Regions from separate parts of the Rhodohalobacter sp. SW132 genome, predicted to be linked through region 1. Evidence: riboswitches for the same ligand, from Rfam matches in the RefSeq annotation. Region 1 holds a riboswitch; the other holds the start of a gene.
The links. A riboswitch is a leader RNA that binds a small molecule or an ion and turns the genes downstream of it on or off. The one in region 1 is predicted to bind cobalamin.

Region 1 (3,749 bases):
TATTTTTCTCGAAACTCATCTCCGCAGGCGTCCACCAACTCCGGACATTCGCCCGGATCAAACAGGTAGATCGGTTCATCCTGTTCAATTCTCCGCATCATCTCATCGGGCATCCAGAGTTTTGTATTGAGTGACGGCGTTCGGAAATAAGCGTTACCGGTGGTTTCGCGCAGATCGAGAAATCCATCGATATCGAGGTGCCACGGCTGCATCGACACAACCTGCGAGCTCCGGCGGCGGCCGCCCTGCTGGATAGAGTTGACAAGCGTATCAAACACTTTCAGAAACGGGATCACGCCGGATGACTTTGCATTCAGTGATCGGATCATCGACCCGGTGGATCGTATTCGGGTTACATCTGTCCCCACTCCGCCGGCATATTTCGCCAGGAATGCGGTTTCACGGGCTTTGTCCATGATCGATTCAAGCGAATCATCCACCACGCTCACGTAACAGGAGGAGTATTGCGAAACCGGGGTGCCGGAGTTAAAAAGCGTAGGTGTGGAGTGAAGGTATTCCAGGCGCGATAGTTTGTTGTACATTTTGATCACCTCTTCGTTGGATGATCCGATGCCCATCGCCACACGCATAAAAAACCACTGTGGTTTTTCAATGGTCTGATTGTCCCGGTTTTTTGCGAGATATCGATCCTTTAGCGTTGTGAGGCCAAAATAACCGAACTCGTGATCTCTGTCGTGATCGATCGCGGAACTCAGCAGTTCAATATCAAACTCTTTGAGTTCTTCACTGATGAGGTTCTGACCGATTGAGTGATCCAGGTAGCTGCTGAACGAATCCAGCCTTCGTTCGATATCGGTGTGAATCAATTTCAGAAGCTGACGGGTGGCCAGCGTATCGTAGATGGGATGGCGCGGAATGAGCTGCTCGATCGCCTTCAGCACAAGCTGATCCAATTCTTCGGATGAGACCCGTTCCGGCACTTTCAGGTCCAGTTCCTTCATAATCAGGAAAACCAGCTCGTAGTCATCTTCCACCTCAAGCCCCTGGATGATATTAAAAATTGCGTTGATAATTTTCTGTGTCTGGAAAGGCTCTTCCTTACCGTTTCGTTTAATGACCGTTCGTTTCATTTTGTTGGATATATTTTGTTTGGATTATGAATGAGTTGTTAGAGGGAAAAGTGAAAGGGCAAAAGTGAGAAGAAAAGTCCCTTACCCCCCGAGGGACGTGCCTTTGGCAAAAGGGGTGTCCAATAAAATCTTTCCAGATCTTGAAAAACATCCCCCTAAATCCCCCTTTAATAAGGGGGGACTTTTCACCTTTCACATTTGCCTTTTCACTTCTCGCCTCAGCCCTAATAATTTGTATACTCTGTCGAGGAGACCTCAAAGAAATTGATCAGTTTTTTCACGTCCTCTTTTTGCAGAAACCGGAGCGGATTCTCGGTGATATGAAACTCAGGCTCAAACCCAAGCTCCTGGAGCCTGCGATCGGTGATATATTTCAGGTAGCGCTCCAGCTCACCGAACGAGATTCCCAGGATGGTGTGATCTCCGAATTTGTGCTCTACATATTCGATTTCGAGTTCGGCGCCTTCCAGGATCAGATCCCGGATTTCGTTCACAAACGCCTCATCTTCTGTGATTTCCGGGTTTTCGTCCAGCATGATCAGGATCGCTTCAATTCCGTTCTGCAGGTGAAGGGATTCATCAATCAGCACCAACTCCACTCCGGAAACCACATTATTCATTTTCCCCATATCCTTGAGGGCGAAAAAATGGGCAAATGAGGAATAGAAAAAGATTCCTTCCATCACGATGTTGTTCAGCAGTATCGCTTTCAGTATCTGTTTCTGACCGGCAATTGTATCCGGATCGATCCCGTCCTGGCTGATTTTATCGATTGCATCCACAATCAGCGACTGCTTCTTGCGGAGAATCGGATCTTCAAACGCCACTTCATACATCTTGTCGCGATCCATGCCGAAGGATTGCAGCACAATTTCAAAAAAATCACTGTGGATATTTTCCATGAAGAGTTGTGTACTGAAACTCATTTTTGCGTGGGGATCGGTAAGCAGCGGGAAAAAGGTGTTCACCAACACGTTTTGCACCAGCAGTTCGGAAGAGCAAAAATATCCCACGGCAGTATCGAACAGATCTTTTTCATTCTCTGAAAGAGATTGGTAATCGAGAGCATCCTGCTGGATGTTCAGCTCTTCGGGAAACCAGATCGCTTTTTTCTGTTTTTCGTACAGCTCTTTGAAAATCGGGTAGGATGGATCTTCCGTGAGCTTGATGTTCTCTCGCACAGAGGTTTTGCCGGTTAATTTCATAAGTCTTCGTCTATTTTAATCAATTAGGCGGGCGCTAAAATAGAACAGGAGAAAAGTTAATCCGGGCGGGCTGATTCTACGAATACGGATACAGGACAGCCACAAAACGGGTTCATGATCTTTTCAACTGCACCTTAACTCCCGAAGGTTTGTTTACTTGATCTAAGGCAGGTCTCCTGGCTCATTGGAATCTTCGGTCCGCCTTCCCGCTTATTTTTGGGCTTAAGCAGTGGCACCGGGCCGAAGTCGTCAATTTACAGTTGCGGGTACAGCTCCCGTTTTTCACGGGATTCCCTTTTCATTCCGAAGCCGCACAATTGCCGGCACCGAAACACCTTATCTCACACGTATAACTTGATGAAAATTAAGTCGCTAAACAATCTTACTTTTCCACAAAATGGCGAAGTTGTCCACAATATTCAGGAGAAATAGGAAATTTCAGAGATCGAAAAAGCAGAAACCTACCGTTTGTGTTTCCTGAGATTGGTAAATATCAGTGATTCTCAACCAAGATTTTGCCCCCAGACGCTGACGATGAACCGCATTCATATGCTATGTTTTGGCCCTCGTGATGTAACTATGTTATAAGTGATAGCCATTATTCGGACAAATTTAATCAATCACCAAAATGATGAGGAAATTGAACGGTCTCATAGCCCTGGCGTTCATTTTTGTGATAAGCGCTCTTGTTCTTTCCTCGTGTTATACACAGGTGAAACCCTCGGTTTCCAAATTTAGTAATCCTGCCTATCCTCCACTGCCAGACCGTATTTTGCAGCTTGCCCCTGAGAACTCCGACCTTATCCAACTTGGAATAGAAAAAGAAAAAACTTTGAAAGATATTGCAATGAGGCTGGAATGGGAGGGATTTTCCATCTGCCATATCGATGAGGAGATTCAGACACTTGCCGCTCAGCAGCGATTCAGGAATGAACGGTTTACGCTGCAAATCAACCTTATTAAGTCAGGTGATATTTTAGAAGGCATTATCATCTGGAGTCCCCCACGGTCATTTCCACATCCTATGTCACCCAGAAAAAGTAACCCACAACGCTGGCACAAAGCTTATCGTGATAGAAATCTCTCGTCAAAGAATGCCAAAGCATTTGCAATTGGAACCTTTCACCTGCTGCACATTCCGCATCATTCCCTTACATTTGAATCAGGATATCAGCTAAACGTTGGCACCGCTGGTTTTTGCAGGTAATGCAAGATCATCGTTTATTACACAGATCAAGCTTTATCTATTCTTGCATCGCTTTCTTATATTTGGACGAAACAAATCGTTACGCGATCGATAAACCCATATCAGCTTATTTACCTAACTGAGATCGACCGGAACGGACAGAACATTTTTAGCCATATTTCATGTACCAGCAATTTCATATCAACATCCAGTATAAATCACGCGAACGCCGAATTCTGAATGCCGTGCTTGCGCTGGCTACAGGTG
Region 2 (3,749 bases), on a different contig from region 1:
TTCCGTGGACTTTGATGATGCTTCCATTATTGCATCCGGGGAATATGAAGGGGATCATTTTTCCATGGGAGATTTTAATGGCAATGGGCATCTTGATGTAGCAGTGACGATTCTTAGTAATGAAATGGTGCTTCGAATGGATAATCAGGGTGACGGGCAGTTCGCAGAACCGGTGGTTGTTGGTGCTGAACTTACCGGTGCAAATGTCAATGTTGCGGCGGATCTGAATGGAGATGGAAACGATGAATTGATCATCATAAGCAGAGAACGGGATGAAGATGAGCCGGTTTTTAATAATGTATTCAATTTCTGGCTAAACAGATTTGATGATGGAGAGCATCTTCCCGTAAAGTTTCAATTGGATGAACTAAGAAGCACACATGCCGTACGAACAATGAAATCCGCTGATTTAAATCTGAATGGGCGGCCCGAAATTGTTGCTGCTACTACGTCCTGGACTCCAAACAATTTGGTGAATCAATATCTGATCGTTATGGAGCAAACGGACATTGATTCGGTGTGGCATCAAACGAACCTGAGTTCTTCAGGCGGAGCGGGCTACGAGGATCTGTATATCGCGGATTTGAACCAAAATGGATTATACGATGTAGTTTCAATTTCAAATGTGTACAGGACATGGACGGATGCGTTGAACGGAGATATACACTGGTATGAAAATGTAGGGGAAGGTGTGTTTGCAGAAAGAAAAACTATAGATAGTTCCGTAATCGGGATGAAAAATGTGATTGCCGCCGATCTAAACAACAATGGATTGCGGGATATTGTGATCACAGTTATAAATAAAGATGGATCGCGAGTTAATGAGAACGAACCAGATTTACGTGATTACATAGCTATTTACCCTAATGTGATGAATGAAAGTGTATCTATAGAACCTGTTAAAATACCGGATCAATTCCAGCTGCATCAAAACTATCCGAACCCGTTCAACCCGTCAACCTTGATCTCTTATACTATTTCTGAAGCCGGATTTGTTGAACTGAATGTATTCAATTTACTGGGGCAAAAGATTCAGGTTTTAGTGAGTGAACAGCAAACAGCCGGTTCGCATCACGTACGGTTTAATGCCGGAAATTTATCAAGCGGAGTTTATCTCTATCAGCTCAAAACCGGGAATACGGTAATCAACAGAAAAATGTTATTGGTAAAGTAGATTGTAAAGTATTTATTTACACCACTTTTATCTGTTCTTTTACGCTGAATATTATACGGATGTTCTTTTTTTAACTGCCTTAAAACATCAGGTTAACATCACAACCTTGCACATGGAATTTAACCTATATGAATCATGCTTGATAAATTGAAAAATATCACAGATCAGATCAGCCAGCGAAAAAATGGTGTTACTTTTGATGCTGCACGGTTTAATGACCCGATAGCGGAACAGGTGAATTGGACCGTAATCAAAGCAGGCGGAAGTAACTTTCAAACCCACAAACTGGTTGAAGCCGGATCGTCTCGCATAGAAAGTGAACCGACACTGATCAGTAAAATTTTTCCGATGATTTTTGTGATCATGGGCCTTGCCATTCCGCTTGTGCTGATTTCAGCCGGTTATCTGTCAGGTAATCAGGATCTTTTCCACATGTCATTTGCTTCTGTTCTGTTCGGGCTGATATTTGTTGGAGTTGGTGCCTTTTTCTTTCGGAAACTATCAGAGAAAATGATTTTTGATAAGCTAAAAAACCGGTTCTGGGTGGAGAAACCTGGAAAAGAAAAAAATATGACAGAACTCATGAACAACGAATTGAAACTCAGTGATGTGCACGCCATTCAGCTTGTCTCAAAATTTTTAAAGGGTAATAATAAGTCGTTTTACATCTATGAAATGAATGTTGTGATGAATGATACTCAGCGGTACAACGTAATGCGCCACGGGAAAAAGAGGCAGATCCGCCGGGATGCAGCGAAACTTTCCAAATTTATGGGAAAACCGATTTGGGATGCGGCAGATTGAACCCCGGCTTTTTTTCGCTGAATTTCGCTGAATTTCGCGGAGTAACGCTGATAAGTCAAATGTATCTTCAAAATCGGCGGATTAATAAGGATGATTCTGCGTTAATAATCCATTTTCTAAATGGATTTACGTTTTAGACAGCTATGAGTGAATCTAACTCATCCAACAGAAGAAATCAGAGAGATTCAATTCATGGAAAATGGAGTTAATTGAGTATTGACATCCATCCGATTTCACGGTACCATTCATGCCGCAACAGGTTCCCGTCCGCCTCCGGGCAGTCGGGATGAAAAGGGAATCCGGTGAAAATCCGAAACTATCCCCGTAGCTGTAAGCTCTATCGAAACCTTCAGTACTCTTTGCCACTGTTCCACCCAAAATGGAACGGGAAGGCTGCTGAAGGGGAGTGAGTCAGAAGACCTGCCTGGTTGCAAATCATAAATAATTCAGGCTTTCGGAGGAAAAGCCAGGAATGTGGAACTGCTCTGCCCGTGCGTTATTAAATTGTGCGGATGTTATTGTAGTACACCTTTCTATTTTTTCTCGAAAGCTCATCGGTTAAACTAAATAAAATCAATTCGACCATGAGCAAAATTTATCTACTATTAGCGGGATTTCTGCTGTGCGCCTCAGCAATTCAGGCACAGCCATTTATTGAATCGGAACCTTCCGATGTCGCGACCGATACTCTTGAACTCGATCGTGTGGTGGTTACAGCATCCAAACTGCCGCTTACGCAGCGGGAAACAACAAAGCCCGTTATCCTGATCACCCGCGAAGAGATTGAACGAAATAGCGGCCGGGATCTCTCCCAGATTCTGAATCAGCAGAGTGGAATCCGGGTAAACGATTCCTATGGAGCCCCATCAAACGGACGAATTCTCTATTTACAGGGCGCAGCAGCTCAAAATACTCTTATTCTTGTGGATGGTCTGCCGGTGAGTGATCCATCCGGGGTTGGCGGACTTTTTGACCTGCGGCTGCTGCCCACAAATAACATTGAACAAATTGAAATTATCAAAGGAAGTCAGTCCACTCTTTACGGTACCGATGCCATCGCAGGTGTGGTAAACCTGATTACCCGAAGCGGCGGTGACGAACTTGTGAACGCAACCGGACGCCTTTCGTATGGCTCATATAACACCTTTAATGGAAATGTGGGCGTGAATGGAAGTGCCGGCGAGCGAGTGCGCTATACGCTGAATTACAACCGGGAGACGAGTGACGGATTCAGTGCCGCCCGTGATCCCGAAGATACAGGAACCTTCGGTGACGATGGTTATTCACTGGATTCATTTTTTGGAAAGGCAGACGTTTCAGTGACTGAAAATCTTACGATTTCTCCATTTCTGAACTATTCCAAAAATGAGGGAGATTACGACGCAGACGCTTTCCAGGATGCGGATAACTTTTATTCTCTTGAGCTTCTGAATCCCGGAGTGCAGGCACAGTTCAGCAGGGGTGATCTGCGTTTGAATGGAGGATATAACTACTCACGAACCCAGCGAATGTTTGATTCGCAGTTTGGGGTTAATGAATTTGAGGGGCAGATGCACAATGCCGATCTGTTTGGAAATTACAGGCTGACAAATCACCTGCAGGTTCTGGCGGGATTCAATTTCCAGGATTTTACGATTCCCGAAAGCGAAGATGAGGGGTTTGACAATAATGGAAATCCTGTAACGGTGGTATTTGAAGAGAGAGATGCACAGGTCGTTAGTCCGTACGCCACACTCTATCTTAAGGATTGGAATGGACTGAGTACTGAAAT

Region 2: linked by a shared signal. The riboswitch ahead of DYD21_RS11930 (TonB-dependent siderophore receptor) and the one ahead of DYD21_RS02435 (ribonucleotide-diphosphate reductase subunit beta) in region 1 are both predicted to bind cobalamin.

Annotation. Positions count from the first base shown of each region.
Region 1 is NZ_QUOK01000001.1:564,315-568,063, forward strand. It holds gene DYD21_RS02430 (ribonucleoside-diphosphate reductase subunit alpha) at 1-1,091, opposite strand, end outside; gene DYD21_RS02435 (ribonucleotide-diphosphate reductase subunit beta) at 1,316-2,296, opposite strand; cobalamin riboswitch at 2,445-2,650, opposite strand; gene DYD21_RS02440 (hypothetical protein) at 2,925-3,503, shown strand; gene DYD21_RS02445 (hypothetical protein) at 3,665-3,749, shown strand, end outside.
Region 2 is NZ_QUOK01000005.1:311,455-315,203, reverse strand. It holds gene DYD21_RS11940 (T9SS type A sorting domain-containing protein) at 1-1,174, shown strand, start outside; gene DYD21_RS11935 (hypothetical protein) at 1,310-1,978, shown strand; cobalamin riboswitch at 2,219-2,421, shown strand; gene DYD21_RS11930 (TonB-dependent siderophore receptor) at 2,563-3,749, shown strand, end outside.